DNA from 3 places in the Agrococcus sp. ARC_14 genome. Region 1 is predicted to be linked to each of the others. Evidence: predicted binding sites of a transcription regulator. Region 1 holds the regulator's gene; each other region holds the start of a gene.
What was found. The regulator LexA, encoded in region 1, represses DNA repair genes until DNA is damaged. The targets are predictions, from matches to a motif close to TCGAACANNTGTTCGA.

Region 1 (10,437 bases):
CCGCAGAGCACAGCCACGGAGACGACGCCCTCGATCAGGCGCGCGACATCGCGGACGTGCCGGCGGTCGAGCTCATCAACACGGTCGCGATCCATCTGCTGAGCGCCGCCGCGGTCAAGGTCGGCCTCGCCGACGACCCGGAGCAGCAGCTCGACCTCGACGAGGCGCGCAAGCTCATCAACGCGCTCGCCGGTCTCGTCACCGCCGCCGCCCCCGAGATCGGCAGCATCCACGCCGCGCCGCTGCGCGACGGCCTGCGCTCCGTGCAGCTCGCGTTCCGCGAGGCGAGCACCATCGCCGACGCGCCCGGCAAGGGCCCCGGCGAGAAGTTCACCGGCTCGGTGGTCTGAGCAGCCGACGCTGCAGCGTCACTGCAGCGCGCCGCTCGCGGTCTGCCACTCGTCTCGCGTGATCGCCAACGCTGCCTGTGCCACGAGCGGCAGCCGCGCCGCCCCGCCGTCCCAGCGATGCATGCGCAGCGCGAGGCTCGTGATCCGCTCCTGCACGACGGGAGTCTCGCCCAGCACCCCGGCGGCCGTCTGCAGCTGCGCTGCAGCGTCGTGACCGGCGACTCCCTCGGCATCCACGAGCGCGTGCACCTCGAGCTCCGCGCCAGCCAGTCGGCTGCGCGGATCGCCCGTCGCCAGCACGAGTGCCCGCACGGCGGGCTGCGCGAACACGGCGGCAGCGACGGCCGCCTGCACGGCCTCGTCCTGCACGCCCCACGACCAGGGCGCATCCGTCAGCAGCGCCTCGAGCATCGTGCGCGTCAGCACGAACTCGCTCTCGCTGCCGGGGTCGATGACCACGCGGGCCGGCCCGTCGAGGGCGGCGGCAGCGGCGCGCTGGACGCTCGTGGGCACGGGACGCGCAGCGGTGTTCCACGCCTGCATCGCCGCGACGTGCGAGAACATCGGCAGGATCGCTCCGCCATCCGGCCCCTGCACCGTGACGATCGAGAGCTCCTGCGTCTTGTCGACCGTGCGGCCGCGCTCGTCGACGGCGGTGTCACCCGCGGCCGCGAGCAGCGGCACCAGCAGTCGCTGCCCGCGCAGCGCCTCGACGACCGAGCCCCGGCCGGCAGCGTCTGCGGCCAGCGATGCGACCGCCTCGACGTAGTCCGCGGGTGCCGAGCCGTCGTCGCCCGCGTACGCGGTGTCGTGGTGCTGGAACGAGCGCCCCTCCCAGGAGCGGCCCGCCGAATCTGCCTCGCGGCTCACGCCGACGGCCCTACTGGCCCGCGACATCCAGCGCCGCGACCAGCGTGAACGCGCCCGCGTAGAGCGCCTTGCCGACGATGGCGCCCTCGACGCCGTGCGGCACGAGCTCGCGCAGGGCCGCGATGTCGTCGAGGCTCGAGATGCCGCCCGAGGCGACGACCGGCTTGTCGACGCGATCGGCGACCTGCTCCAGCAGCTGGAGGTTCGGGCCCTGGAGCGTGCCGTCCTTCGTCACGTCGGTGACGACGTAGCGGCTGCAGCCCGCAGCCTCGAGGCGGTCGAGCACCTGCCAGAGGTCGCCGCCCTCCTGCGTCCAGCCGCGGGCGGCGAGCGTCGTGCCACGGACGTCGAGTCCGACCGCGATCTGGTCGCCGTACTCGGCGATCACGGATGCGGTCCACTCGGGGTTCTCGAGGGCCGCGGTGCCGAGGTTGATGCGCTTGACGCCCGTGGCGAGCGCCGCCTCGAGGGTGGCCTCGTCGCGGATGCCTCCGGAGAGCTCGACCTGCACGCGGCCCTTGACGGCCTTGATGACCTTCTTGATCACGGCGCGGTTGTCGCCGCGGCCGAACGCTGCGTCGAGGTCGACGAGGTGGATCCACTCCGCGCCCTGGCGCACCCAGTCCTCAGCCGCGTCGATCGGGCTGCCGAAGGAGGTCTCTGTACCGGCCTTGCCCTGGGTGAGCCGCACCGCCTTGCCACCGGCGACGTCGATCGCGGGCAGCAGCTGCAGCTTGGGCGACTGGTTGAAATCGGTCATGGTGACGGTGCCTTCTTGGGGAGCGAGCGGAGTGAGCCAGGCGATGGCCCGGGTCGGAGGGCCGGTGCGATGCTACTCGTGCAGGTCAGAGGCCGCGAACCCAGTTCGCCAGCAGGCGGATCCCGGCTTCGCCGGACTTCTCCGGGTGGAACTGCGTGGCGGTCAGCGGGCCGTTCTCGACGGCGGCGATGAACCGCTCGCCGTGGGTGGCCCACGCGACCTTCGGTTGGCGGACGCGAGGGTGCGGATCGATCAGCCACTCGGTCGCGGCGTAGGAGTGCACGAAGTAGAAGCGCTCGTCGCGCACGCCCTCGAAGAGCGCAGAGCCCTCCGGCGCCTCGACCTCCGCCCAGCCCATGTGCGGCAGGATGTCGGCCTGCAGCCGGCGGACGGTGCCCGGCCACTCGTCGAGCGCGTCGGTGTGGACGCCGCCCTCCTCCCCGGAGGAGAACAGCACCTGCATGCCGACGCAGATGCCCAGCACCGGCCGGCCGCCAGCGAGCCGGCGGCCGATGAGCTCGCCGCCGTGGATCGCCTGGATGCCCGCCATGCACGCGGCGATCGATCCGACACCCGGCACCACCAGGCCATCCGCCGCCATGACGGTGGCGCGATCGGCGGTGAGGATCACGTCTGCGCCCGCGGCCTCGATGGCCTTGGCGGCAGAGTGCACGTTGCCGAGGCCGTAGTCGAGCAGCGCGACTGTCGGACGCGGAGCCGTCACAGTGCTCCCTTGGTGGAGGGGACGCCCGTCACGCGAGGATCCTGCTCGACCGCGACGCGCAGCGCCCGGGCGAAGGCCTTGAACTCCGCCTCAGCGATGTGGTGCGGGTCGCGCCCGGAGAGCAGGTCGACGTGCGCGGTGATGCGCGCGTTGAGCGTGATCGCCTCGAAGACGTGGCGCACGAGCGAGCCGGTGAAGTGGCCGCCGATGCGGTGCAGCTCGAAGCCGGCCGGCTCGCCGGAGTGCACGAGGAACGGCCTGCCGGAGAGGTCGACGACGGCGCGCGCGAGCGCTTCGTCGAGCGGCACGGTCGCGTCGCCGTAGCGGCGCACGCCTGCCTTGTCGCCCAGCGCATCCTTGAGCGCGAGGCCCAGCGCGATCGCGGTGTCCTCGACCGTGTGGTGCGCGTCGATGTCGGTGTCGCCGCTCGCCTGCACGTCGAGATCGATGAGCGAGTGCTTCGAGAAGGCAGTCAGCATGTGGTCGAAGAAGGGCACCGTGGTCGAGATCGACGAGGTGCCGGTGCCGTCGAGGTCGAGCGAGAGTCGGATGCTCGACTCGCTCGTCGTGCGCTCGATCGTTGCGGTGCGTGCCATGGCTCGATCCTATTCTGCGGTGAGCGCGGCCAAGGCGGCCAGCAGCGCGGTCGTCTCCCCCGGCGTGCCGGCGGTGATGCGGAGCGTGCCCGGCAGCCCGACATCGCGCACCAGGATGCCGCGGTCGAGCAGTGCCTGGAAGGTCGCGCTCGGATCGGCGATGCCGCCCACGAGCACGAAGTTGGAGTCAGAGGGATAGGGCTGCATGCCCAGCTGCGCGAGCGCTTCGACGAGTCGATCGCGCTGCGCACGCAGCTCGTCGACGCGCGCCAGCATCTGGTCGCTGTGGCGCAGCGCCGCGACCGCCGCGGCCTGCGTGATGGCCGAGAGGTGGTACGGCAGGCGAACGAGCCGCAGCGCGTCGATCACCGCCGGGTCGGCCGCGAGGTAGCCGACCCGGATGCCTGCGAAGGCGAAGGCCTTGCTCATGGTGCGCGACACGAGCAGCCGCGGGAAGCGCTCGAGCAGCGTCAGCGCCGTCTGGCTGCGGTCATGCGCGAACTCGGCATAGGCCTCGTCGACGAGGACGATGCCCCGCGCGGCCTCGGCTGCGGCCTCGATGACGTCGAGGCCGATCGCCGTGCCCGTGGGGTTGTTCGGCGAGCACAGGAAGACGATGTCGGGATCGTGCTCGGCGATGGCCGCCCGCACCGCCTCGGGCGTGAGCGTGAAGTCGTCGGCGCGCGGCACCGGGATCCACTCCATGCCGACGCCCTGCGCGAGCAGCGGGTACATCGAGTAGGTCGGGGTGAACGAGAGCAGCGAGCGGCCGGGGCCGCCGAAGGCCTGCAGCACGTGCTGCAGCACTTCGTTGGAGCCGTTCCCCGCCCAGATCTGCGCGGGCTCGATCCCGTGACCCAGGTAGTCGGCGAACGAGCGGCGGAGCGTGTCGAACTCGCGGTCTGGATAGCGGTTGGCGTCGGGCAGCGCGCGGGCGATCTCCTGCACGATGTCGAGTGCGACGGCCTCGGGCACGCGGTACGCGTTCTCGTTGACGTTGAGGCGAACAGGGACCTCGAGCTGCGGCGCTCCGTAAGGCGTCAGGCCACGAAGGTCGTCGCGGATGGGCAGATCATCGAGGCTTGTCACCCGACCAGCCTAGGACGATGTCAGATGCCTCGCGCGGCGCAGCCTGCGGGCCGCAGCCGGATCAGCCGGCGTAGTGCGCCGGGATCGCGAGCTGCTCGCCGGGCTGGATGGAGCCGGCGATGCCGTTGAGCATCTCGATCTCGGCGATCACGTCTCGGGGGTCGGCATCGGGTGCGAGCGACTGCGCGATCTGCCAGAGCGACTGACCGGGCAGCACGGTGACGTACGAGAAGTCGGCAGTCTGCGTCGACGAGGAGGCGACAGCGCCGGCAAGGGCGTCGCCCAGCACACCAGCTCCGGCGAGCGCGGCGGCGGCGAGGACGGGGGTGGCGACGAGCAGGGCCAGGGCGCGGCGACCGCGCGAGGTCATCCGCAGGCGGACAGTCGGCGTGGCGGTGGCGATGGCAGTCATCGGTGCTCCTTCCAGTCTGGGATCCGCAGGCGGTGCTCGGCCGGGAGCACCGCCTGCGAATCTCTGTTTCGAACCTATCTTCGATTCCCTGGACGAGTCAAGCCCTGCCGCGGAGTTTCTCCACGACACGCTCGAACATCCGTTTGATTCGGGCGTCCTGTCGGATACGCTTTCGAACCAGGAGCAGTCAATCGCAGGCCACCCACACGCCCGTCCCGGGCGCCCGGCGGGCATCGCGGCGACAGAGCGGAGCGGGCATGACGAGGCAGCTGACCGAGAAGCAGCAGGCGATCCTGCAGGTCATCCAGAAGGCCGTGCGCCAGCGCGGGTACCCGCCGAGCTACCGAGAGATCGGCGACGCCGTCGGCCTCTCTTCGCTCTCGAGCGTCACCCACCAGCTGGGGCAGCTCGAGCTCGCCGGCATGATCCGGCGCGACCCCGCTCGGCCGCGCGCCATCGAGGTGCTCGTCCCCGACGAGTCGGTCGAGTCGCTCGCCACCATGGAGCAGGCCACGTTCGTGCCGATGGTCGGTCGCATCGCCGCAGGCATCCCGATCACCGCGGAGGAGCAGGTGGAGGACACCTACCCGCTGCCGAAGGCGCTCGTGGGCGGTGGCGACCTCTTCATACTCAAGGTCGTCGGCGAGTCCATGATCGACGCCGCGATCTGCGACGGCGACTGGGTCGTCGTGCGGCAGCAGCGCGACGCGACCAATGGCGACATCGTGGCCGCGATGCTCGACGGCGAGGCGACCGTGAAGGTCTTCAAGCAGCGCGACGGCCACACCTGGCTGCTGCCCCGCAACTCCGCCTTCGAGCCCATCCTCGGCGATGAGTCCGAGGTGCTGGGCAAGGTCGTCGCGGTGCTGCGCTCGGTGTAGCGTTCGGAGGACTCAATGCCGCAGAGCGGCGTTGAGTCCGGAGAGCGCTAGATCGAGTAGGCGGCCGCAAGGCCGCCGTACCGAGATCTCACTCGTCAGCGCGCGGGCTCGACGCGGAACTCGGCGAGCTGGCTCAGCACCGCCGCCGAGACCTTGGCGTCGATGCGCGTGCCGCCCTCCTCATAGACCTCGCGCAGCACGTCGAAGCGGTCGTGCAGCATCGCGATCACGTCACCGCGCTCGAAGGGCACCAGCAGCGACACCGGCACCTCCGGCCGCGGCAGCATCTCGGCGATGCGCGCGAGGATCTCGTCGACGCCGTCGCCGGTGCGTGCGGATGCGAAGATCGCGTCCGGCTGCAGCCCCCGCAGCACCAGCTGCTCGTCGGCGTCGATGAGATCGGCCTTGTTGAACACCACGATCTCGGGGATCGAGCGTGCGCCCGTCTCCCCCAGCACGTCGCGGACCGTGGCGATCTGCGACGCGGGGTCCGGGTGACTGCCGTCGACGACGTGCACGATGAGCTCCGACTCTGCGACCTCCTCGAGCGTCGAGCGGAACGCCTCCACCAGCTGATGCGGCAGGTTGCGCACGAAGCCGACGGTGTCGGCGATCGTGAACTCGCGGCCATCCGCCGTCTTGGCCTGGCGCACCGTGGCGTCAAGGGTGGCGAAGAGCGAGTTCTCGACGAGCACGCCCGCGCCCGTGATGCGGTTGAGCAGCGATGACTTGCCGGCGTTCGTGTACCCGGCGATCGCGACCCCCGGCACCTCGAAGCGGTCGCGGTTGGCGCGCTTCGCCTGTCGTGCGGGTGCGAAGCCCTTGATCTGCTTGCGCAGTCGCGCCATGCGGGTGTGGATGCGACGGCGGTCGAGCTCGATCTTCGTCTCACCGGGGCCGCGCGAACCCATGCCTGCGCCCTGGCCACCGACCTGGCCACCGGCCTGGCGCGACATCGAATCGCCCCAGCCACGCAGGCGCGGCAGCAGGTACTCGAGCTGCGCGAGCTCGACCTGTGCCTTGCCCTCGCGGCTCTTGGCATGCTGGCTGAAGATGTCGAGGATGACGGCGGTGCGGTCGATGACCTTCACCTTCACGCGGTCCTCGAGCGCTCGTCGCTGGCTGGGTGAGAGCTCGCTGTCGGCGACGACGGTGTCGGCCCCGAGCTCCTTGACCAGCGCGGCGAGCTCGTCGGCCTTGCCGCTGCCGACGTAGGTCGCGGGGTCGGGATTCGGCCTGCGCTGCAGCAGGCCGTCGAGCACCTGCGCGCCGGCCGTCTCGGCGAGGGCCGAGAGCTCGCGCAGCGAGTTCTCGGCGTCTCCGGCGGAGCCCGCGTAGACCCCGACGAGCACGACGTTCTCGAGGCGCACCTCGCGGTACTCGACCTCGGTGATGTCCTCGAGCTCGGTGCGCAGCCCATCGACCCGGCGGAGCGCCGCACGCTCGTCGCGGTCGAGCTGGTCGCCGTCGGTGTCGCTGAAGGCGTCATCTGCCTGCAGCGCCTGCGCGCGCGCCGAGAGCACCTCGCCGTCCCCCGGCTGCGCCCACGCAAGGATCCGCTCCGTCGCGCGCCCTCCGTCGGGGACGTGCTCTGCGCCGTCTGCCGCGTGCTGCGGTTCTGCCATGGTCTGTCCTTCGCTACTGTCGAGTCCGTGCCGGACCACTATTTCTCCCCAGATCCCGAGGCTCCCAGGTCGATCCGCACGATCCGGGTGCCGATCAACGGTGTCGAGCGCGAGATGGTCACGTCGACCGGGGTGTTCTCGGGCGACCGACTCGATGTCGGCACCGAGGTGCTGCTGGACGCCGTCCCCTCGCCTCCCGAGACCGGGGAGCTGCTCGATCTCGGCTGCGGCTGGGGGCCCATCGCCGCGACGCTCGCGACCCGCTCCCCCGACGCGCGTGTCTGGGCGGTCGATGTCAACACTCGCGCGCTCTCGCTCGTGGAGCGGAATGCCGAGCTGCTCAGTCTATCGAACATCACGCCCGCGACGCCAGAGCTGGTGCCGGAGGGGCTCCGATTCGCGACGATCTGGTCGAATCCTCCGATCCGCATCGGCAAGCCGCAGCTGCACGCGCTGCTCGAGACGTGGATCCCGCGGCTCGCACCCGGCGCCACGGCCTGGCTCGTGGTGCAGAAGCACCTCGGCGCCGACTCGCTGCTGCGCTGGCTGGTCGAGCGATTCGAGGGCTTCGACGTCGAGCGCGCCGACTCCAAGCGGACGTACCGGATCTTCGCTGTCACGGCGCCTGACTGACTCCTCCGCCGATCCCCTCGCCGCGGAACACCAGCGCTGCGGGCCCCGTCAGCCAGGCGTGGCCGCGCTCGTCGACCTCGACCTCGAGCCTGCCGCCGGGGACGTCGACGATCCACCGGTCTGCCGCATCCCCCGACCAGTGCCTGGTGGCCATGGCGGCTGCCACGGCGCCCGTGCCGCACGAGAGCGTCTCGCCGGAGCCCCGCTCGTGCACGCGCATGCGGATCGCGCCGACCCCGTCGGCGATCGCCCCCGGCACGACGAACTCGACGTTGGCACCGGACTCGGCAGCAGGGTCGAGCACCGGAGCCGCGTGCAGCTCGAGCGCCTCGAGCTCTTCCGTGCTCGCCAGCGCGACGACCACGTGCGGGTTGCCCGTGGAGACGTCGAGGCCCGGGCGATCGACTTCGAGCCCGTGCGCCGCGACGAGCCTGTCGCCGCCGAGCTCGAAGGGGCCGAGATCTGCCGAGAGCAGCTCGCCGCGACGGACCACGCGCTTGACGCCCGCGCGCGTCGCGATGTCGATGCCCTCGCCATCGGCGAGGGCCGCCAGCTGCGACTCGAGCAGGAAGCGCACGAACACGCGCACGCCGTTGCCGCACATCTCGCTCACCGAGCCGTCGGCGTTCCAATAGTCCATCGCCCAGGTGCCGGGCGATGCCTCGTCGAGCACCGCGTCGCCGGTGGATCCCGCCCGCACGGCGCGGATGACGCCGTCGCCGCCGATGCCGAAGCGGCGGTCGGCGAGCGCGCGGACACGCTCGGGCGTGAGCGGCGCAGCGCCATCGGGGTCGGCGATCAGCACGAAGTCGTTGCCGGTCCCGTGCCCCTTGGCGAACGCGCCGCTGCCCAGCTCTGTCATGCCTCCAGGCTACCGAGCGCCTGGTGTGCGAGGGCAGCCGCGTCCGCTGCGGGCGCAGCCGGGTAGCGCTGGAACCACGAGACCTGCCTGCGCGCGTAGCGGCGTGTGAGGGCCTGCGTGCACTCGATGGCGGCGGCCTCGTCGAGCGTGCCGTCGAGCTGGTCGAGCGCCTGCCGGTAGCCGATCGCCTGCTGCGCGGTGGTGCCGCGCTCGATGCCGGCCGCGCGCAGCGCACGTGCCTCCTCGACGAGGCCGAGCTGCCACATCCGCAGCACGCGGGCGTCGAGCCGGGGCACGAGCGCGGCTCGTTCGATGCGCACGTGCTGGATGATCGTGGGCCGAAGCAATGAATCCTCGGGCGGCAGGCCGACGCGGAAGGGCTCGCCGGTGAGCGTCACGGCCTCGAGCGCGCGCACGAGCCTGCGGCCGTTGTGCGGGCCGATCGCCTCGGACGCGGCCGCATCCACCGCGAGCAGCCGAGCGTGCATCGCCGCGGCCCCGTCGCGCTCGAGCTCGGCTTCCAGCCGCGCTCGCAGTGCCTCGTCGGTGGCGGGGAAGGCGAAGTCGTAGAGCACGCTGGACGCGTAGAGCCCGCTGCCCCCGACCAGGATCGGCACCGCGCCCCTGCCCTCGATGGCGCGCAGCGCTGCCAGCGCCGCGTCCCGATAGGCGGCGACGGCGGCGTCCTCCCGGGGCTCGAGCACGTCGAGCAGGTGGTGCGGGTGCCCGCGGCGCTCTGCGAGGCTCGCCTTCGCGGTGCCGATGTCCATGCCGCGGTAGAGCTGCATAGCGTCGCAGTTCACGATTTCGGCGGTGCTGCCGAGCCGCACGATCTCATCGGCGATGTCGAGCGAGAGCCCCGTCTTGCCAGTGCCGGTCGCGCCGACGACGGCGATCAGCGTCACGTGCCGAGCGCGACCGGCACCGTCGGGGCCGTCGCAGTGCGCAGCGTGGGCAGCCCGAGCGAGACGGGGCCGCCAGCAGGAGCGCCGTCGCCGGGCGACGGCACCGCGCAGGAGTCTGACTGCGCGCGATCCCAGGCGTCGCCGGCGCGCGTGCGTCGCAGCGCCAGCGGGCCGTGATCGGCGACCAGGTGGAACGTCGCCGCCTGCGTGAGCTCGACGGTGACGACGTCGCCGGGGCGTGGCGCGTGCTCGCCCGGTGCGAAGTGCACGAGGCGGTTGTCCTCCGCGCGACCGCTCAGGCGGTGGGTCTCGGCGTTCTTCCTGCCCTCACCCACCGAGACGAGCACGTCGACGGTGCGGCCGACCTGGCGCTGGTTCTCCTCGAAGGAGATGCGGTCCTGCAGCGCGACGAGCCGCTCGAAGCGCTCCTGCACGACCGCCTTCGGCACCTGATCGGGCATCGTGGCGGCCGGCGTGCCGGGGCGGATGGAGTACTGGAACGTGAACGCCGAGGCGAAGCGGGACGCCTCGACGACGCGCATGGTCTCGGCGAAGTCCTCCTCGGTCTCGCCCGGGAAGCCGACGATGATGTCGGTCGTGATGGCGGCATTCGGGATGCGCTCCCTGACGCGGTCGAGGATCCCCAGGAAGCGCGTGGAGCGGTAGGAGCGCCGCATCGCCCTGAGGATTCGGTCGGAGCCCGACTGCAGCGGCATGTGCAGCTGCGGCA
Region 2 (10,437 bases), on a different contig from region 1:
GCGGGAACGGGAACGGGAACGGGAACGGGAACGGCAACGGCAACGGCGGAGACAAGCCCGGCAAGCGGCGCTGACACCACCGGAGCAGCATCGGGCGGGGCTCGGCCAACTGGCCGGGCCCCGCCCGCCGTCTAGGCTGGCGGCATGGTCGAGACGAGCCTGCTGCTGACCGCCGATCGCGCGTTCGTCGAGGGCGTGCTGGTGCCGGATGCCTGGCTGCAGACCGAGGGCGGCATCATCACCGCGGTCGGCCAAGGCACGCCGCCGGGCACCCCCGACCTGTCGCTGACGGGCGCCACGCTCGTGCCCGGCTTCGTCGACCTGCACTGCCACGGCGCGCTGGGCTCCGCCTTCGACGACGAGTCGCCCGAGTGGGATCGCGTCGGCGCCTTCCGCACCGCGCACGGGTCGACGCGGCAGGTGGTCTCGCTCGTGACCGCGCCGCTCGAGCAGCTGCTGCCGCGCGTCGCCGCGGCCGCAGCCAGGTGCGCCGTCGACGACGCGCTGCTGGGCGTGCACCTCGAGGGCCCCTTCCTGGCCGACAGCCACCGCGGCGCGCATGACGCGAGCGCACTGCAGGCACCGACGCCGGATGCCGTCGAGCGACTGCTCGAGGCGGGCGACGGCCGCATCCTCCAGATCACCATCGCGCCCGAGCAGCCCGGCGCCCTCGACGCGATCGGCAGCTTCACGGATGCCGGCGTGCTCGTCGCGGTCGGGCACACCGGCGCCGATGCCGCGACGGTGCGCGCCGCCTTCGACGCCGGTGCCACGGTGCTGACCCACGCGTGCAACGGCATGCCCCCGATGCACCACCGCGCGCCCGGCCCGCTCGCGGCCGCGCTGCTCGACGAGCGGGTGACGCTCGAGGCGATCGCCGACGGCGAGCACGTGGCGCCCGAGATGCTCGCGCTGCTGCTGCAGGCGGCGCCCGGCCGCATCGCCCTCGTCACCGACGCCATGGCTGCCGCCGGCATGGCCGATGGCGACTACCGCATCGGCTCGCTCGACGTGCGCGTCGAGCAGGGCCTCCCGCGCCTGGCCGATGGCGGCGCGATCGCCGGCTCCACCCTCACCCTCGACCGCGCCATCCGCGTGCTGGTCGCGGCGGGCGTGCCGCTGGAGGCCGCGCTCGACGCCGCCACCAGGGCACCGGCGGATGCGGTGGCGCGCCCCGATCTCGGGCGCATCCAGCTGGGTGCACGGGCCGATCTCGTGGCGCTCGACCAGCGGCTCGAGCCGGTCGCCGTGTGGCGCGACGGCCTGCAGCACTGACGCCCTGAGGCGTCAGTCGGCCACCTCGGCGTCCTCCTCCGCGACGACATCCCAGCTGCCGAGCCGCGTGAGCCCTGCCGACTGCGCGAGCGCCACGGAGGCGAGGTTGTCGAGCTGGCAGCGATACTGCGGCTCGTAGCCGAGGCCCAGCGCATGCGCGCTCATCGCGCGCACCGTCTGCCGCGCGATCCCCTGCCCGCGGAACCGCGGCAGTGTGAGCACGCCCAGGTCTGCGAGCGCGCTGCCCGCCCACGGGTACATGCTCGCCGCGCACGCGAGCTCGTCGCCGACGAAGGCGCCGAACACGAGCCAGTGGTCGAGCTCGACGTAGGCGTCGTCGAGGTCACCCTCGCTCGCCTCGCCCTCGAAGGCAGCGAATGCCTCGGCGTCGCCCTCGGTGAGCTGGCGGATGTGCGGGGGCACGGATTCCCGCAGCAGCGGTTCGTGCTCCTCCGCCGGGAGGAAGAAGAGGTGGTCCGCGCCGTGCAGCCGCACCGTTGCGCCGGCGAGCGCCGCCGCGAGCGCAGGGCGGTCGAGCTCGCTTCCGTCGGCGAGATCCAGCGCGGCAGCCATCTCGGTGGTCAGCGCGACGACCCCTGCGCCGTCAACGGGCTCGAGCACCGACAGTCGGCGCTCGTGCGACAGCGCATCGTCGACCACGACTCGGAGCGTGCCGCTCGCGCGCGGTGCCGCCGCTGCGGGCAGGTGCGGGAGCCAGTGCTCAGTGACAGTGCTGGAGTGCATGGAGGCTTCCGATCCGGGTTGCTGCGGCGTACCGCGCCGCGCATGGCCGCGCCGGAAGCGCAGCCTTGCAGACTAGCTGAGCGGGGCTCTGACGCGCACAGGGCAGTGCGTGCCGGAGCGGCTCAGCCCAGCAGGCAGCGGCGGCGCGCGCGCTTCGGTCTCGTGACGCGTGCGGCTGCGCCGCTCGCTCCTCGACCTGCGGACTACTGGAAGTCGCGCGACCCGCGGCTCGGCACCTCGAAGCGCTCGAGCCGATCGGCCAGCAGCGCGATCACGCCCTCCTCGGTGCGCTGCAGCATGCCGCGCACGATGAGCGCCGGCGCGTGCCTGGCGACCTGCTTCTGGTTGAGCCACAGGCCCTTCGAGACGATCACGTTCAGCATCCCCGTCTCGTCCTCGAGGTTCATGAAGGTGACGCCCTGCGCCGTGCGCGGCCGCTGCCGATGCGTGACGACGCCCGCCGAGTGCACGCGCCTGCCGGGCTCCGCCTCGGCGAGCGCCGCGATCGGCAGCACCCCGCGCGCGTCGAGCATCGCCCGCGCGTGCCGCACCGGATGGTCGTCGGTCGCGACGCCGGTCGACCAGATGTCGAGCGCCACCTGCTCCTCTGCGCTCAGCATCGGCAGCAGCGGCGGCTGCAGGCTCACCTGCGTGCCCTCCAGCTGATCCTCGCGCTCGGTGGCGGCCGGCCCCGCAAGCCACAGCCCCTCGCGGCGGCTGACGCCCAGCCCGTCGAGTGCCCCGGCGGTCGCGAGCGCCTCGAGCTCGCCGCGGTCGAGGTCGGCGCGGCGGGCGAGGTCGTGGATGTCGCGCAGCGGCTGCGCGCCGCGGGCGGCGACGATGCGCTCGGCCGCAGCGCTGCCGATGCCGCTCACGCCCGCGAGCCCCATCCGCACGGCGAGTCCCGCGTCGCGGCGGTGCCGCTCGCGCATCGCGAGCGTCTCCGTCGCCCGTGCCGGCACCGCCGGCTGCTCGTGCGCCATGCACGCGTCATCGCCCGCCGGCCACTCCGCGCGGTCCGTCAACCGGCCTGCTGGTCCCCCAGCCGTCTCAGCGCCCCGACCGACCGCCTGACCGGTTGACGGACGGGCCTCGAGCCCCGCGTCGACGCCCGAGCGCACCACGTCGGGCCGCAGCGTCTCCACGCCGTGCCTGGTCGCATCCGCCACCAGTGTCTGCGCCGACCAGAACCCCATCGGCTGGCTGCGCAGCAGGCCCGCGAGGAACGCCGCCGGGTAGTGCAGCTTCAGCCAGGATGAGGCGTAGACGAGCTTGGCGAAGGCGAGCGAGTGCGACTCGGCGAAGCCGAAGCCCGCGAAGGCCTCGATCTTGCGGTAGATCGCCTCGGCCATCTCGGGCTCGATGCCGTTCGCCGCCATGCCGACGAAGAGCTTCGCCTTGAGCGCCGCGATCTTCTCCTTCGAGCGCTTCGAGCCGATCGCGCGCCGCAGCTGGTCGGCCTCGCCCGCGTCGAAGCCGCCGACCGCGACCGACATCTGCATGAGCTGCTCCTGGAAGAGCGGGATCCCGAGGGTGCGCTCGAGCACCGGCTCGAGCAGCGGGTGCGCGTAGGTGATCGGCTCCTGTCCGCTGCGACGGCGGAGGTACGGATGCACGGCGTCACCCTGGATGGGGCCGGGCCGGATGAGCGCGATCTCGATCACCAGGTCATAGAACGAGCGGGGCTTCAGCCTCGGCAGGGTGGCGAGCTGCGCGCGCGACTCGACCTGGAAGACGCCCACCGCATCCCCCTCGCAGAGCATGTCGTAGACGCCCGGCTCCTCGAGCGGGATGGTCGCGAGCGTCCACTCCTCGCCCGTGTGCTCGGTCGCGAGCGCCATGGTGTGCGACATGGCGCTGAGCATGCCGAGGCCCAGCAGGTCGAACTTCACCAGCCCCATCCACTCGCAGTCGTCCTTGTCCCACTGCAGCACCGTGCGGTCCTTCATGCGCGCGGGCTCGATCGGGCAGACCGTGCCGACCGGCTGCTCGGTGAGCACCATGCCGCCGGAGTGGATGCCGAGATGGCGCGGCGCGTGCAGGAACTCGCCGGCGAGCAGCGCGACCGGCTCGGGGATCCCGTCGGTCTCGGGCTTCGAGTAGGACTCCACCGACTTCGACCAGGCGTTCTGCTGGCCGACGGCATAGCCGAGCGCCTTCGCGGCATCGCGCACCGCCGACTTCGGGCGGTAGGTGATGACGTTGGCGACCTGCGCGGCATTGCGGCGGCCGTAGCGCTCGTAGACGTGCTGGATGACCTCCTCGCGACGGTCGGCGTCGAAGTCGATGTCGATGTCGGGCTCCTCCTCGCGCATCATCGAGATGAAGCGCTCGAAGGGCAGCCGGTAGCGGATGGGGTCGACGGCGGTGATGCCGAGGATGAAGCAGACGGCGCTCGCCACCGCACTGCCGCGGCCCTGGCAGAGGATGCCGCGGCCGTGCGCGAACTCGGCGATCTCGAAGACGATGAGGAAGTAGCCGGCGAAGCCCTTCTCGTCGATGAGGTGCAGCTCGTGGTCGATCCTCGCCTGCACCTCCGCGCTCGGGCGGGCGGCCCCGGCGGGATCGAGCACCGTGTCGTAGACGCGCGGCAATCGCTCGGCGACGAGCACCCGCAGCCAGCTCATGGGCGTGTGGCCCTGTGGCACCTCGGTCTTCGGCAGCTGCGGCGAGGCGGCGCGCAGGTCGAAGGCGAGCTCGCGGCCGAGCGCTGCCGCGGTGTCGATCGCGCCGGGGAAGGCGCGGAAGCGGCGGGCCATGACAGCGCCGCTGCGCAGCGAGGGCACGCCCCCGGCCGGCAGCCAGGCGTCGAGCTCGTCGATGGAGCGGCGGGCGCGCACGGCCGCGACGGCGTCACCGAGCTGCTGCCGCGCCGGGTTGGCGATGTGCGCGTTCGTGGTGGCGATCACCGGCAGCCGGCGCTGCTCGGCGAGCTCGGCCAGCACCCGGTTGCGCTCGAAGTCGCGCGGGTCGCCGATGTCGCTGAGCTCCACAGCGACGCGGTCGCGGCCGAACAGCGACGTGAGCCGGTCGAGCTCGTGACCGGCGGCATCCGCCCCGTCTGCGTTGGCGCCGAAGCGGTCGAGCGCCTGGCGGACGGTGCCCTTGCGGCAACCAGAGAGGATGAGCCACTCGCCGTGCGCGGCCTCTGCGAGCCGGTCGAGCTCGAAGATCGGCCTGCCCTTCTCGCCCGGGCCGTGGATGTCGCTCGTGAGGTAGCCGTCGGTGAGCGCGGAGGCGAGCGCCGAGTAGCCGGCCGGCCCGGTCGCGAGCGCGATCAGGTGGCTGCCGTCAGGGTCGGGGATGCCGTTCTGCGGCGTCTCGAGGCCGAGCGTGAACTCGGTGCCGAAGACGGTCGGCAGCTGCGCCTCGGCTGCGGCCTCGGCGAAGCGCACCGCCCCGTAGAGCCCGTCGTGGTCGACGAGCGCGAGCGCCTCGAGGCCCAGCCTGCGCGCCTCGTTGACGAGCTCTGCAGGGCTCGAGGCGCCGTCGAGGAACGAGTAGTGCGAGTGCGCGTGCAGCTCGGCGTAGGGCGTCGCCTGCTCGGGCGCGGGCACGCGGATGCGCTGCCTGCGAGCCTCGTCGAGCTCGGTCGCGTGCCCAGCGGTCTTGCCAGCGCCCACGTCGCGGTCGCTGAGGATGCCCTCGAGCTCGCGCCACGGCATCGCCGGGTTGTTCCAGCCGGCCATCGCTCACCTCCTCCCCTCTGCGCTCGTTCTTTCAACCGGTCTGACGGTGGTCCGACGGGATTATTCCGTCGGCGCACCCCAGGACCGGTTGACGGACAAGCGCTTGGCTACGCATAGCGCCCCTCCGCGAGCCATGCGCCGTCGGCGTGCAGCAGCACCCACGCCTCTCCCTCGCCGTCGAGGATCTGCACGCGGTGCACCGTGTCGCCGAGCTCGCGCCTGCGGATGGGCCACGGCCCCGCCCAGGCCACCACCCGGCGGCGGTGCGCGGCGGGCGGTGAGAAGACGGCGGGGGATGCCTCGCGCACGTCGAGCGCTTGCGGCTCGACCGGGAGCCCCTCGGCGTCGGTGAGCAGCGCCGGCAGCGGCGGGCGGAAGACGACCGTCGGCCGCGGGGCCGGCAGCGCACCCGGCCACGGCCCCGCCGGCTGGATCGGCGCCGCATCGCCCCAGGGTGTGAGCACGCCGCGCTCGGCCAGCAGCCTGCCGCCGCCGGTCGCCGCCGTCAGCACGGCCTCGCGGCCGAGCATGCTCTGCAGCCGCTCGAGCGCGTGCTTCGTGCGGTCGTCGATGCCGCCGCCGCCCCACAGGCCCGGCATGTGCTCGGTGTCGGCGTCGAGTCGCTCGGGCAGCGCCTGCACCTCGACCAGCGCGGAACCGAGCTCGCTCTCGCTGAGCTGCCAGCGCATCCGATCGACGATGTCGCTCGCGCGTAGGAAGCCCGGCTGTCGCCAGAGCCGCTCGCTCACGCGGCCCTCCTCGCCACGCAGCATGATGCGGATCTCGCTGCACACCAGCCGCTGCTCCGCCAGCTGCCGCACGAAGCGGTCGACCGGCTCTCGCACCGCGAGCGCCAGCTCTGCCACGCCCTCGATGCCTGGCTCGAAGACGAGCCGCAGCACCCGCTCCTCGCCGAGCCCCGCCTCGTCGACGCGACGGTCGTCGAGACCGCGGGCGCGGGCGAGCGAGACGAGCCCTGCGGCGCCGAAGCGGTCACGGATGCTGTCATCCGGCAGCTGCGCGAAGCCGCCGAGCGTGTGCACGCCGAGGCGGTGGAGCATGCTCGGCAGCTCGTCGCCGCCGAGCACCCCGACCGGCAGCGGGGCGAGGAACTCGCTGCTGCGACCCACGGGCACGATCGTCTCGGCAGCAGTCCTCGTCGCAACGGCGGTCGCCGGCGTCGCCGCATCAGCCCCGGCGGCCACCGCGAGCTCTGCCGTGAAGCGGTCGTCGGCGACACCGAACGCCGCGGTGAACCCGAGCGACTCGAGCGCATCCCGCACCGCCCCGATCGCGCGCGACTCGGAGCCATAGAACCTGCTCGCCCCGCGCATCCGGAACGCCAGCGCGCCATCACCGATGGCCTGCGCCGCCGGCACGACCGCGAGCACCGCGCGCACGACCCGCTCGAATGCGAGCGCCTCCCCCACCGGGTCGGCCTGCGCGAGCGCGAGCAGGGGCGACGCGGACTGCGCATCGCGCACACGCATGCCCACCCGCACGCCGTCGGCACGCGCCCCCTCGTCGCAGGCGACGATGCGCAGCGCGTGCACGATCGCACCGGGCGAGCCGACCTCGCCACCCGCGGGCAGCGCCCCGGTCTGGCGCGCGACGACGACCGACCAGTCGGGCACGCGCAGCACGCCGATGCGGCTGTCGCGCCGCCGTGCGCTGCGCTCGATCGTCTCGCCGGTCATCCTGCAATGATCGAACACACGTTCGAACAGAGTCAAGTGGATGCGGTGTGTCGCGTCGCGGAGGGCCATCCAAGCCTCGGTGGGCCACAGGTTGGCTCTGGCGCCTCGATCTAGGTGGCGGCTTGTCTCGCACCTGAGCCGGTCAGCCGGTGGACTGCGGCGCGCGCCGCGGCAGCGCGCTCTGCAGTCGAGCTGGCGCCGTGCGCGACGAGTCCCGCTGGCGAGAGCTGCCACGCCTGCGCGATCGCGTAGATCAGCATCAGCACGTCCGCTGGGCGAAGCTCGCCCTGCTCTGGAAGGTGCATGGCCGACACCTTCTGGGCGTACACGTCGAGTGGCTCCGTCGTGGCCTGAGGCCGTTCAAGCTGTGCCCACATGCTGATGCGCAGCGCCCGCGGGTCGCGATCGTGGAACTCGACGAGCTCGGCGGCCCAGGCCGGCAGATCATCGGGTCGCGGGGGCACGGCCTCAGCCATGGCGCTGACCACATGCTCGAAGCTCGCATCGAACAGCGGGCTCTTGCCGCCGAAGTAGGCGTAGATCATCCGAACATTCGAGCCCGCCGCCGCGGCGATCCGGTCCACGCGAGCCCCTGCGAAACCCACCCGCGCGAACTCATCGCACGCGGCTGACAGCAGCCGTGCGCGCGTCGCTTCGGCGTCTCGTGCCATCGGGCAGCTCCTTGCGTCGTGTCGTTCCCCATCCTAGAGTAGAAGTAAATGATTACTTACTTAGGAGGATCGATGCTGCAAGAGGCAGCCCAAGCATTGGCGATCACACCGGCGTCGTCGGCTCGCGAACGCACGGTGGACATCACGACGATCGGAGCGCGGTCGGGTCGGGCTCGGCGGATCGAGATCTGGTTCTACCGAGCGTTCGGCGAGATCTACCTCACGACCACACCGGCGCGACGCGACTGGTTCGCGAACATCGTCGCCAACCCGCGCTTCACCATCCACCTCAAACACGGACTGCGCGCAGACCTCGCCGCCTCTGGCGAGGCGATCACCGACGAGTCGACGAGGCGGCGAGTGTTCGCCAGCATCATCGACGACCTCAATCAGCCCAGCAACCCCGCAGGCCTGCCGCAGCCGGTCGCGCCGCTCGCGGCATGGCTCGCCGGCAGCCCACTGGTCCACGTCACGTTCGAGGAGACCACCCATGACCGCTGACCGCATCGCCATCGTCACCGGATCCGCCCGCGGCCTCGGTCTCGCCGCCGCCGTCGCGCTGGCGAAGCGCGGCACACGCATCGTCATCACCTACCGCGGGGAGCCGAGCAGAGCGGACGGAGCGCTCGACGCCGTCGCCGTCGCGGGTTCCGAGGCAATCGCCCTGCAGCTCGACGTCGCGGACGTCGACTCCATCCAGCAGTTCGCGCACGCTCTGCCGGCCGCGCTCGAGGCGAGGTGGGGGAAGCGTGAGGTCGACGTGCTCGTGAACAATGCCGGTGTTGGTCGCTGGGGAGCTGTCGGCGAGATCGCACCCGACGACCTCGACGCGCTCCTCGACATCAACGTCAAGGGCACGATCCTGCTCACGCAGGCCGTCGTGCCGCACCTCGTGGACGGCGGCAGCATCATCAGCATCTCGTCCATGCTCACCCGCCGCGTCACCGTCGGCTCCGCGGCCTACGCCGCTTCGAAGGCAGCGATCGAAACATTCGCTCTCGGCCTCGCGCTGGAGCTCGGCCCACGCCGCATCCGCGTCAACACCATCGCCCCGGGACCCACCGCCACGGATTTCAACGGCGGCGCCATGCGCGATGACGACGGCATGCGCGACTTCCTCGCAGCCAACACCGCGATGGGACGCGTTGGCGAGCCCGAGGACATTGGAGAGGCCATCGCCACACTTGCGACCGACGGCGCTGCGTGGATCACCGCGCAGCGGATCGAGGCATCCGGCGGCGCGCTCATCTAAGAACGGTCGCTCCAGAGGCCCCGAAAGCGTGCTCTCGTGCCTCCACGTCCCGCTTCATGATGGGCCCCATGGCCATTGCCCCTCATGCTCAACCAGATCCAGTAGGTGAGTGTGCCGTGGCTGCTCTCGCGAACGAGGGAAGCCATGCGGAAGTGCGGGACGCGCATCACGCGCCCCGCACTCCCAGCGGATCACCGCATCGTGCGCACGCGACGTGCGCCGAGCAGCAGCCCTCCAAGTGCCATCAGCACGAGTGCCACCGGCAGGATCCAGGACTGCTCCGAGCCCGTCTGCGGCAGCATGGCGCCGGCGTCACCGGATGCGTTCGCACCCGCGTCGGTCGGACCGTCGGCCGGGCGATCGATCACCGGGCCGTCGGCCTTGCCGTCGTCGCCCGGGTCACCGGGCTCTCCGGGGGTGCCGGGGTCACCAGGCTCACCAGGCGTGCCCGGGTCACCAGGCGTGCCCGGGTCACCAGGCGTGCCCGGGTCACCAGGGTCACCGGGGTCACTGGGGTCGCCCGGGTCACCAGGGTCGCCCGGGTCACCAGGGTCACCAGGGTCACCAGGGTCACCAGGGTCACCAGGGTCACCAGGGTCGCCCGGGTCACCAGGGTCGCCCGGGTCACCGGGGTCGCCCGGGTCACCAGGGTCACCAGGGTCACCAGGGTCACCCGGGTCACCGGGGCCGCCAGGGTCGCCAGGCCCAGCTGCCGTCGTGCAGGCGCCAGTCGATGCGTCGCCGAGCAGGCCGACCGCGTTGCAGCCGACCGCCACGGGCACCTGCACCCCGATGTTGCCGAGAAGCCCCCCGAGCAGACCGTCGTCACCGGAGGTCGAACCACCGGATCCGCCGGTCGCCGAGGACTCGACCGTCGAGCCCTCGCTGGTCGCATCCCCGACCACGCCGATGGCGTTGCCGCCGACAGCGACGGGCACTGCGGCGTCGATGACCGCCTGGACGCCGCCGAGCAGGCCGTCGTCACCAGAGGTCGCCGGGCCATCTGAACCGCCCGATCCCGCCGTCGCCGACGTGGTCGCACCATCACTGGTCGCGTCACCGAGGACACCGACAGCATTGCCGCCAGCAGCGACCGGCACCGCAGCGTC
Region 3 (10,437 bases), 2.2 Mb from region 1:
CGCTCGGCGTCGTCACCGGCTTCTGCTCGCTGCTGCTGAGGCGCGCCTCGAAGCTGCAGGACGAGGCAGAGGGTCTCATCTGATGGCGAAGAAGTCAGAAGCACCCACCGGGGTGCACTGTCGGCTCGATGAGCTGCTCGAAGCTCGCGGGATGACGCTGACAGAGCTCAGCCGCACCGTCGACATCACGTTCGCGAACCTGTCGGCGCTGAAGAACGACCGTGGCCGAGCGATCCGCTTCTCGACGCTGACGGCGATCTGCCAGGCGCTCGGCTGCGAGATCGGCGAGCTGCTGGTGCTGCGTCCCGATACCGAATCGTGACCAAAGAAGTCTCAACTTGAAGTTGAAGGCTTGCTACTCTCAGCCCGACGACGTCCATCGACGGATCCGGCCGGCGGTCGTCCCCAGCATCCCCGGATCTGTCCACGAGGTGTCGATGATGACCACCGCATCCCGCTCTGCACGCCCCCGCTCCACTCGCATCGCGCGCGCTCTGCTCGCCGGCGTCGCCGCGCTCGCGACGGCCGTCACCGGCGTCGTGCTCGCTCCGCCGGAGGCCGCGCAGGCCGCGGTGACCGCCGCCCCGTCGTGGATCGGCGGCAAGGATCACTATGCGACGAGCGCGCTCATGTCGCAGCAGCTGCCGCGCAGCAGCACCGTCTACCTGACGTCCGGCGAATCCGGCGGCGACGCCCTCGCCGTGCCGCCGGCAGCCGTCGCGGCCGGCGCGCACGTGCTCATGGTGCGCCGCGACTCCGTGCCCGGCGTGGTCGAGGCGCGGCTGCGCCAGCTCAACCCGCGCTACGTGAACGTCGTCGGCGCGCGCACCGTGCTGAGCGATGCCCTCTGGCGCGACGTGCGCAGCATCCTGCCGCGCGCATCCATCTACCGCGTCGGCCCGAACGCCGGTGATCGTGTCGACAGCGCGCTCGCGCTGGCCGCCCACATCAAGCGCGACAACGGCCGCCTCGACACCGTGTTCGTCATCGGCCGCAACGGCTACTCCGACGGCCTCGCCAGCGGCAACGTCGCCGCGCGCATCGGCGGCGCGATCGTGCCCGCGATGGGCGACGCGAACGCCTGGGCCAGGCGCGTCGCGCCGCTGCTCAACAGCACCCGTGAGGTCGTCTTCGTGGGCGCCACGAGCGTGCTGTCGCAGTCGTACTGGACGGCGCTCGACCGCGTCCTCGGCCTCAACGTGGCGATGGATCGCATCGCGGGGCCCGACCGCTACGCGACCAACGCACGCGTGATCGAGGCGTTCGTCGGCGGCATCAGCGCCGAGCACGTCTACCTCGTGGCCGGCAACGGGCACGGTGACACGGTCGGCGCATCGGTGCTGGCCGCGCGGCAGGACTCGATCATGATGCTCTCGGGCCGCTACTGCCACGACCACGAGGCCATCCCCTCGCAGGTCGACTGGTTCGAGGCATCCCGCGTGATCGGCATCGGCACGAAGTTCTGGATCACGGCGGATGCGCTGCGGTTGCGGATGTGCGGCGGCGGGTACTGGGAGGACTGGCAGTTCGAGTACGCGCCGGGAACCGTGATCGCAGAGCGGATCGCGCCGAACAGCAACTTCGCCTCGATCCAGCAGGACGCGGGTCGCCGCTTCGGCACGTTCCCGAACGTGCGTGCCTCAGGTCCCGGCAGCGGCACGTCGAACGCGATGGTCGGGCTTCCGATGGGCGTGTACCGCGCCGTCGTCACGGGTGGTCAGTCAAACGCTGGGGGTGGCTGGTTCAGGGTGACGGCGTTCAACGGAGACGGTGAGCGCATCGGGCAGGTGACACAGGGCATCGGCGACTATCGCGGCACCGGATTCGTGACCGCAAACGAGCCGATCGTCTACCTCGAGGTGCGCGCATCCGGTCCCTGGTCCCTCGAGGTGCGCGACGCCAGGCACCTGCCCCTCCTGCGAGCAGGCAGCGGCGCCGGCGACCACGTCGCGCTCTGGGACGGACGGACGTATGCGATGCTCGCGTTCCGCGACCGCCCCGGCATGGTGCTCTCGGTGCAGCACCAGTGGCTGTGGACGACCTCACCCGCACGTCGCACAGAGGTTGCGCACGGCTACGCGAGCGCCAACATCCCGCCTGGTCCACAGCTCGTCGTGATCCAGCCGGGCACCGAGCGTCCGACCTGGAACTTCGATCTCATCTTGACGCCGTAGTCGGGTCTCAGCTGGCGGCGGCAGCCTCACGCGCCGTGATGCGCGCCTGCACCTCTGGCCTGCGCAGCGGCGGCACCGTCTTCGGCGGCTGCCGTCGCTCCGGCAGGTCGTCGAGCAGGTGCCGCGTGATGTGCGCGATCTCTGCGACGGCGCGCTCGAAGGCGTCGTGGGTGCGCTCGGTCGGATGCGTGATGCCGGAGACCTTCCGCACGTACTGACGCGCTGCGGCTTCGACCTCGGTCTCGTCGGCCGCGGGCTCGAGGCCGCGGAGGATGGTGATGTTCCTGCACATGCCAGCCACGGTAGGCCTGACCGGCGACACGCGCTAGAGCCGGAGAGCCGGGACTGGTGCGCGCTGCGCTCGCGCGCCCGCGGCGCGCGATGCCGAAAACGGCCGCGGTGCCGGTTCTCCACAGGTCGCCCGATCGGTCGACGGCGTGTGGGCGGCATCGCATATTCTTTCCCAACAGAGATTCGATCGCGTGTGGGTGGCCCCACCTACCGTGGTCGCACGGTGAGGAGTCGACGGTGACGAAGATCGAGCAGGCAGCAGCGGTCGTCGCCGCTGCCCGCGCGGCGTACGCCGACGCCGACTCGCTCGCCACCGCCTCCCGCCAGGACATCGTCGACCTGCTCGCGCTCACGGCAGAGCTCGCCCGAGTGGTGGATGCGCAGCAGGTGCGGCTGGCGGGTGCCATCGCCGAGCGCTCGACCGGCGCAGACGACGAGTCGGTCTGCCGCCTGCTCGGTGCGCGGAATCCGAAGGAGGCGGTCGCCTCCGCCTTCGGGATCCGCGGCCGTGACGCGGGCGAGCTGCTCTCGTTGGCCACCGCCACGGCCGCCGCGGTCGGCCTCACCGGGCAGGACATCGCGATCAAGTACCCACGGGTCGCGGCAGCACTCGACGAGGGTGAGCTGTCTCTCGCGCAGGCGCGCGCGATCGTGACCACCCTCGCGCCCGCCGCACCACGCGCAGACCTGTCCCAGCTGGCCTGGGCGGAAGGCTGTCTGGTCGATGCCGCGACCGCTCCGGAAGCGCCGCTGGCACCCGAGCTGCTGGTGATGCAGGCCCGCGCCTACGTAGCCGTGCTCGATCCCGACGGAGTGCTGCCGAACAGCGAGCGCCAGCACGCGATGCGGTCGCTGCGCCTGTGGCAGCGGCCCGACGGCATCTGGCGATTCGATGGGTGCAGCCCGCCGGAGAAGGGCTCGGCGCTCAAGGCACTGCTCGATGCGTACACCTCGCCGCGCAGGCCGGTGGCGTTCACCGACGACGACGACGACGCCGAGAGCGACGCGGCGGTTGAGGTCGAGGTCGAGGTCGATGCGGACGACCGCACGCCCGAGCAGAAGCGGCACGACGTGCTGATCGCGCTCGTCGAGGCGCACGCTGCATCCGGCGACGCTCCCATCGCGGGCAGCGAGGTCCCCCGGCTGGTGCTGACCGGCACGATGGAGGCCTTCAGCGCCTATCTGCGAGGCGACGACCACCGTGACCGCTCGCTGACGATCGAGCACACCGGCTCAGTCGTGCCGATTGAGACAGCCGACCGACTGCTGTGCGACGGCGTCGTGCAGCGTGCGGTCGTCGATGACGAGGGGCACGTGCTCCAGCTGGGCCGCGAGCAGCGCACGTTCAACCGGGCCCAGCGCCGCGCGCTCGCCGTGCAGTACGGCGGCTGCGCCACCCCCGGCTGCAGCATGCCGGTCGCCTGGACCGAAGCGCATCACGCGGTCTGGTGGCGGCACGGAGGCCCCACCGATGTCGAGAACGGCATCCTGCTCTGCAGCTACTGCCACCACGAAGTGCATGCCCGGCGGCTGCTCGTCGTCGGCACACCCGGGGCCTGGCGCGTCATCGCACAGCTGCGCCCGGCTGACCGGTACGCGCGCAACCGCCGCACCGGGGTCGTCGCGAGCACTGCGGCCGCAGATGCCGCACCCGCATCCGCGCCCGCCGCGCTCGCGCATGCCGCACCCGCCGCGTCCGCATCCGCCGCGCTCGCACATGCCGCACCCGCCGCGCTCGCGGTGAGACTGCCAGACCCCTCGCCACCGCCAGCGGTCCGCGATATCGAGCCGCCCGACGGGCAGCTCGTGCCCCACCTGCGCCGGACACCCCGCACGACGGGGCCGATTGAAGCCCGACTGCGGCAGCGGTTCCCCGCCCGCCGGCGACCGCGATGCCGCCCGCCCGCCGTCGACCGACGACCCCTGCAGCAGGTCGTGCTGCGAACCTGAGGGGCGCGGGTCGTGACGCGCCATGGCGCACTCCGGCCGGCGCCCGCACCTGCAAGCTGCCATCCGTCGGCGCACGTAAGTGCGGCCGACCACCCGTCAACGCGCACACCGGCCGCCTGCCAGTTGCCACCGCGCACACCTGCCGCGGGCAGCGGCGCGAGCCGGGGCCGCGCGCGCTCAGCTCTCCTTCGTGATCTCCACCGACACGAAGAGCTGGCTCTTGCCCGCACCCGCGTAGACGCCGCGCAGCGGTGGGACATCGTTGTAGTCGCGCCCGAGGCCGACCTTCACGTGCCGCTCGCCGATGTCGATGAGGTTCGTCGGGTCCCACGCGTTCCACTCGCCGGTGAACCACTCGACCCACGCATGCGACTCCCCGCGGATCGTCTCGCCGATCTGCGCATCCGCCTTCGGGTGCAGATAGCCGGAGGCGTAGCGCGCCGGGATCCCCACAGCGCGCAGCGCGCCGATGGTGATGTGCGCGATGTCCTGGCAGACGCCCTTGCGATTCGGCCAGGCCTCCGAGGCGAGCGTGTGCACGTGCGTGACGCCCGACATGTACTCCATCTCCTCGCCGACCATGCGTGCGATGGCCGCCGCGGCGGTGCCCGGCGACTCCGACGCATCCTTGATCTCCTGCGCCGCGCGCACGAGATCGTCGGTCGGGCGGGTGCGCAGGGTCTGGCCGAGCTGCTCGACGTACTGCGTCGCGCGCAGCGACACCTTCTCGAGCTGCTCCCAGGTGAGATCGCGCCCGCCGGTGAGCCTGGGCCGCACCTCGACGAGGCTCGTCGCGGTGAGCTGCAGCTCGGTGTGCGGGGCGAGCACGTCGAACGAGACGACCGTCGTGCCCCAGTAGTCCTCGTAGGTGTTCACCGAGGTGTTCGGGCGGATGTCCAGGTTCGAGTAGATGACGAACTGGCCGTCGCTCGTCGACGGCAGCATGCGCGACTCGTTGTAGCTCGCGACCGCCGGCTGCTCGTACCGGTACCCGGTGGTGTGACGGATGCGGATGCGGCTCACGATGCCTCCCTGGTCCAAGCGGGCATGTTGTGGGTCGGGAAGTAGCGCTCCCTGACCGCATGCGAGACGGCGGTGGTGGTCGTCTGGACCTTGTCCATGACCGTCGGCAGGTCGTCGATGATCTCCTGGATCGGCCGGAACTCGAGCTCCGCGCGGATCTGGCCCAGCATCCGCTCTGCCGCCCCGACGTAGCCAACGCGTTCGCGTCGCGGCTCGATGTCGTCGAGGCACTGCTCTGCCCCCCGCACCGAGAACAGGATCGATCGCGGGAAGAGCCGGTCGAGCAGCAGGAACTCGGCCGCGTTCGTGCTGGATGGCACGCCGCGGTAGGTGCGGAGGTAGGCCTCGTAGGCGCCCACCGAACGGAGGATCGTGGTCCACGAGGGGCCGGAAGCCTCGGTCAACGCCCTGGTGGCCAGCAGCCGCGCGACCATGTCGGCGCGCTCGATGTAGCGGCCGAGCGTGAAGAAGCTCCACGCGTCGTCGCGGCTCGAGGTGGCGTCGGCCATGCCGCTCGCGAGCGCCGCACGCTCACGCACCCAGCCGAACATCTGGTGCACCTGCTCGTTGTTCACGCGCCGGGGCATGTTGGCGTAGGTGGCGTTGAGCACCTCCCACAGCTCGGTCGAGATGGTCTCGCGAGCACGGCGGGCGTTCTCGCGGGCCGCGTTGACCGAGTAGGCGATGGATGCGGTGTTGGTGCGGTCGATCGCGAGGATGTTGACGACGTCGTTGCGGGTCAGCGTGCGCTCAGGCGGCGCCTCGTGGCCCATGACGCCCAGCAGGGCGCGGCATGCGGTGTCCTCGTCGACCGCGACATCCTCGAGCAGCAGCTGGAGGTAGACGTCGAGGATGCGGGCGGTGCCGTCTGCGCGCTCGATGTAGCGGCCGATCCAGAACAGGCTCTCGGCGATGCGGCTGAGCATCATGCTGCGCCCTCCCTCGCTGCGCTCGCTGGTCTCGTGACGCCGCCTTCGGCGACTCCTCGACCGACGAGCGAGCTCTGCTGCTGCTGCTGCTGCTCCGCCTGGCCGCTGCGCCTCGGGGCGTCCTGCGGCGACTGGTCCTGCGGATGCTCGCTGCCGGTGACGATGCTGACGGGACGGGTCTGCGGCTCACCGGACGCGCCGAACTCGGCGTCGTGGTCGACCACCGGGATCTGCTCGCGAGCGCCCGCGAGCACCCAGGTGTCCTTCGACCCGCCGCCCTGCGAGGAGTTCACGACCAGCTGCCCCTCAGGGAGCGCGACGCGGGTGAGCCCGCCCGGGAGCACCCACACATCCTTGCCGTCGTTGACGGCGAAGGGGCGCAGATCGACGTGGCGGGGGCGCACGCCGTCCTCGACGAGGGTCGGGATGGTGCTCAGCTGCACCACGGGCTGCGCGATCCAGCCGCGCGGGTCGTCGCGCAACCGCTGCTCGAGCGCCGTGAGCTCCTCCGCCGTGGCGTCGGGGCCCACGACGAGGCCCTTGCCGCCAGAGCCGTCGACGGGCTTGACCACCAGCTCGTTGAGCCGCGGCAGCACCTCCTCGAGCACACCGGGCTCCTCGAGCCGCCAGGTGTCGACGTTCTTGAGGATCGGCTCCTCCGCCAGGTAGTAGCGGATGAGCTCTGGCACGTAGGTGTAGACGAGCTTGTCGTCGGCGATGCCGTTGCCGACCGCGTTCGCGATGGTGACGTTGCCGAGCCGCGCAGCGAGCATGAGCCCGGGGCTGCCGAGCATCGAGTCGGCGCGGAACTGCAGCGGGTCGAGGTAGTCGTCGTCGACGCGGCGGTAGATGACGTCGACGCGCGCCGGACCCTCGGTGGTGCGCATGTAGACGCGGCCGCCACTCGTGAACAGGTCGCGGCCCTCGACGAGCTCGACACCCATCAGGCGCGCCAGCAGCGTGTGCTCGAAGTAGGCCGAGTTGTAGACGCCGGGCGTGAGCACCACGACGCGCGGGTCGTCGACGCCCGCGGGGGCGGCGGCGCGCAGCGCATGCAGCAGCTTGTCGCAGTAGTCGCCGACGGGGCGCACGCGCATCGACGAGAACATCTCGGGCAGCGTCTGCGCGATCACGCGTCGGTTCGACATCACGTAGGAGACGCCCGATGGCACGCGCACGTTGTCCTCGAGCACCCGCCACTCGCCCTCCTGATCGCGGATCAGGTCGATGCCCGAGACGTGGATCCGCACGCCGTTCGCGCCCACCACGCCGGCTGCCTGGCGATGGAAGTGGGTGGATGTGCTGATCAGCTTGGCGGGGATGATGCCGTCTTCGACGGCGCGCTGCGGGCCGTACATGTCGGCCAGGAAGGCCTCGAGGGCGCGCACGCGCTGCTGCACGCCGGACTCCACGTGCTTCCAATCATCCGCGGTGATGATGCGCGGGATCGCGTCGAGCGGGAACGGGCGCTCCTCGCCGGCGAAGTCGAAGGTGACGCCCTGCGCAAGATAGGAGGTGGCGAGCGCGTCGGCGCGAGCGCGCAGGTCGTCCTTCGTCAGCTCCGAGAGCGCGTCGTGGAGCGGCTTGTATGAGGCGCGGGGCGCCCCGTGCTCTTCGAACATCTCATCCCAGGGTTCCCCCTGGCGCTTGCGCGGATTCTCGAAGGGCTTGTCGTAGTCCTCGAACAGATCGCCCATGGGGGCGAGCCTAGTGGCGGTTCGTTCCCCGGCCGTGTCGACCGGTCTGCGCAGTCCCCGTGCGCGGCTCAGCGGTCGCCGGCGACACGCAGGATGCGCGCGGTCGCGGTCGCCATGTGGCGCCGCATCGCACCCTCGGCAGCGACCGCATCGCCCGCAGCGATCGCATCCGCGATCTCGGTGTGCTCGCGGATGGCCGTCTCGACATCCTCGGCGCGGTCGACCGCGTGCTCGAACCAGACGCGCAGCAGCGCGCGCGTCGTCGAGAGCAGATCGTCGAGGATGGGGTTCTGCGCCAGGCTCGCGATGTGCTGATGGAAGGCGATGTCGTGGTCGACATAGGCACGAGAGCTGGCGGTGTCGCGCTGCGCCTGCAGGATCGCGTGCAGCCGATCGGCGTCCTTCACGGTGGCGACCTCCGCGGCGCGCTCGGCCGCAGCCCGCTCGAGCACTGAGCGCACGACGGCCAGCTCCTCCATCTGATCCTGATCGATCAGCATCGACCAGGAGAGGGTCTGCGGCAGCAGCTCGGAGGTGGAGGAGCGCAGGTAGGTGCCGGAGCCCGCCCTCGTCACCACGATGCCGAGCACCTCGAGCGCCGCGATCGCCTCGCGCACAGCAGAGCGGCCGACGCCCAGCGCCTCGGTGAGCTTGCGCTCCGACGGCAGCCGGTCGCCGGCGCTCATGTGCTCGCCCAGCAGCATGCCCAGCAGCTGTTGCGCGACCGAACCGCTGACGGACGGCACCACCTCTGCCTTGCGCAGCGAGTCGAGCAGCGAGTCGTGGTTCACGAGATGAGCGTAGCCCGCCGCACCGCAATAATTGGTCAACCGGTTGCGCAATTGGGTTCCTGCGCGCTAGCGTTTCGCGAACGGCGGACGACGATGCAGGCGCCCGCTCCATCTCTGGACGACGAGGTTTTCGACATGGACATCGGGATCGGCTCCTACGCGCTGTTCTGGGAGTGGCACGAGCATCCGCAGCCGCTGCCGATCGACGCGATGATCGACCGCGCGGCCGAGCTCGGCTGCGACGTCTTCGAGATCTGCGACGACCCACGCATCCTCGCCTACGACGCGAGCGCGCTCCGCAGCCTCCGCGATCGCGCCCACGACCAGGGCGTGCAGCTGCAGCTCGGCACGCGCGGCATCGCACCCGACCACCTCGCCCGCTCGATCGTGATCGCGCAGGCGCTCGAGGCGCGCGTGCTGCGCTCGATGGTCGAGCGCGACGACGCCGACCGAGGCCTCGACCACGTCGTCGGCCGGCTGCGGCAGTCGACCCCCGCGCTCGCCGCCGCCGGCGTGACGCTCGCGCTCGAGACCTACGAGCAGATCCCGACGACGATGCTCGTCGAGGCGGTCGAGCTGCTCGACACGCCCCAGGTCGGCATCTGCCTCGACCCCGCGAACGTCGTCGCCGCGCTCGAGCTCCCCGTCGACGCCATCGCCGCCGCCGCGAGGCACACGGTCGACCTGCACGTGAAGGACTTCGCGTTCGCCCGCCAGCAGGGATGGGTGGGCTTCACGCTCTCCGGCGCTCGCATGGGCGACGGCCTGCTCGACCTCGAGCACGAGCTCGCCGCCGTCTACGCCGACGGCCGCTCCCCCGCCGCGATCGTCGAGCACTGGCTGCCCTGGCAGGGCGACAGCGAGACGACGGTCGGCCTCGAGCGCGACTGGACCGACGCGACGCTCGCGGCCCTGCGCGCATCCGCCGCCTGACTCTTCCTCCCCCGACACATCCAGCAAAGGAGCACTCAGTGAGCAAGGAACTCAATCCGCTGTTCGGCAAGCGCGTCGAGCTCGACGCGAGCCTCACCGTCGCCGTCATCGGCGCCGCGGGCAAGATGGGCATGCGCGTGTCCAACAATCTGAACCTGACCGACGCGACGGTGTTCTACACCGAGGCATCCGAGGCCGGTCAGGCCCGCCTGCAGGAGCTCGGCCGCGTGGCATCGACCGTGGACGACGCCGTCCCCGCCGCTGACGTCGTGATCCTGGCGGTGCCGGATGTGGTGCTCGGCACGGTCTCGGAGCAGGTGGTGCCGCTCATGCAGTCGGGCGCCGTGCTGCTGACGCTCGACCCGGCGGCCGCCTACGCCGGCCTGCTCGCCTCGCGCGACGACGTGCACCAGGCCTGCGCGCACCCGGCGCACCCGTCGATCTTCCTCGAGCGCACCACGGTCGAGGAGTATGCAGACACCTTCGGCGGCATCGCGGCCGAGCAGGAGGTCGTCGCGGCCTTCGAGGGCGACGACGAGGCCGCCAAGGCGCGCGTCGAGGCTGTCGTGCGCGCGATCTACGCGCCCGTGATCGACGTGCACTGGGTCACCGTCAAGCAGCTCGCGCAGCTCGAGCCGACGCTGGTCGA

Region 2: the regulator LexA is predicted to act here: its motif matches at 7,416-7,431, upstream of MKD51_RS15950 (DNA polymerase Y family protein).
Region 3: the regulator LexA is predicted to act here: its motif matches at 2,637-2,652, upstream of MKD51_RS00675 (HNH endonuclease signature motif containing protein).

What each region holds. Positions count from the first base shown of each region.
Region 1 covers NZ_JAKUDO010000001.1:2,374,825-2,385,261, forward strand. Annotated here, with positions in the region: gene MKD51_RS11715 (DUF1844 domain-containing protein) at 1-350, shown strand, start outside; gene MKD51_RS11720 (SseB family protein) at 369-1,220, opposite strand; gene priA (bifunctional 1-(5-phosphoribosyl)-5-((5-phosphoribosylamino)methylideneamino)imidazole-4-carboxamide isomerase/phosphoribosylanthranilate isomerase PriA) at 1,231-1,980, opposite strand; gene hisH (imidazole glycerol phosphate synthase subunit HisH) at 2,066-2,704, opposite strand; gene hisB (imidazoleglycerol-phosphate dehydratase HisB) at 2,701-3,300, opposite strand; gene MKD51_RS11740 (histidinol-phosphate transaminase) at 3,310-4,389, opposite strand; gene MKD51_RS11745 (hypothetical protein) at 4,451-4,801, opposite strand; gene lexA (transcriptional repressor LexA) at 5,059-5,682, shown strand; gene hflX (GTPase HflX) at 5,778-7,307, opposite strand; gene MKD51_RS11760 (methyltransferase) at 7,335-7,940, shown strand; gene dapF (diaminopimelate epimerase) at 7,924-8,793, opposite strand; gene miaA (tRNA (adenosine(37)-N6)-dimethylallyltransferase MiaA) at 8,799-9,707, opposite strand; gene miaB (tRNA (N6-isopentenyl adenosine(37)-C2)-methylthiotransferase MiaB) at 9,704-10,437, opposite strand, start outside.
Region 2 covers NZ_JAKUDO010000003.1:136,115-146,551, forward strand. Annotated here, with positions in the region: gene MKD51_RS15930 (ExeM/NucH family extracellular endonuclease) at 1-74, shown strand, start outside; gene MKD51_RS15935 (amidohydrolase family protein) at 145-1,275, shown strand; gene MKD51_RS15940 (GNAT family N-acetyltransferase) at 1,288-2,019, opposite strand; gene MKD51_RS15945 (error-prone DNA polymerase) at 2,223-5,708, opposite strand; gene MKD51_RS15950 (DNA polymerase Y family protein) at 5,816-7,405, opposite strand; gene MKD51_RS15955 (TetR family transcriptional regulator) at 7,516-8,076, opposite strand; gene MKD51_RS15965 (nitroreductase/quinone reductase family protein) at 8,149-8,577, shown strand; gene MKD51_RS15970 (SDR family oxidoreductase) at 8,567-9,328, shown strand; gene MKD51_RS16415 (LPXTG cell wall anchor domain-containing protein) at 9,520-10,437, opposite strand, start outside.
Region 3 covers NZ_JAKUDO010000001.1:130,766-141,202, forward strand. Annotated here, with positions in the region: gene MKD51_RS00655 (hypothetical protein) at 1-83, shown strand, start outside; gene MKD51_RS00660 (helix-turn-helix domain-containing protein) at 83-322, shown strand; gene MKD51_RS00665 (cell wall-binding repeat-containing protein) at 441-2,174, shown strand; gene MKD51_RS00670 (DUF2277 domain-containing protein) at 2,182-2,466, opposite strand; gene MKD51_RS00675 (HNH endonuclease signature motif containing protein) at 2,703-4,415, shown strand; gene MKD51_RS00680 (transglutaminase family protein) at 4,593-5,438, opposite strand; gene MKD51_RS00685 (alpha-E domain-containing protein) at 5,435-6,364, opposite strand; gene MKD51_RS00690 (circularly permuted type 2 ATP-grasp protein) at 6,364-8,064, opposite strand; gene MKD51_RS00695 (FCD domain-containing protein) at 8,133-8,855, opposite strand; gene MKD51_RS00700 (sugar phosphate isomerase/epimerase family protein) at 8,991-9,788, shown strand; gene MKD51_RS00705 (phosphogluconate dehydrogenase C-terminal domain-containing protein) at 9,827-10,437, shown strand, end outside.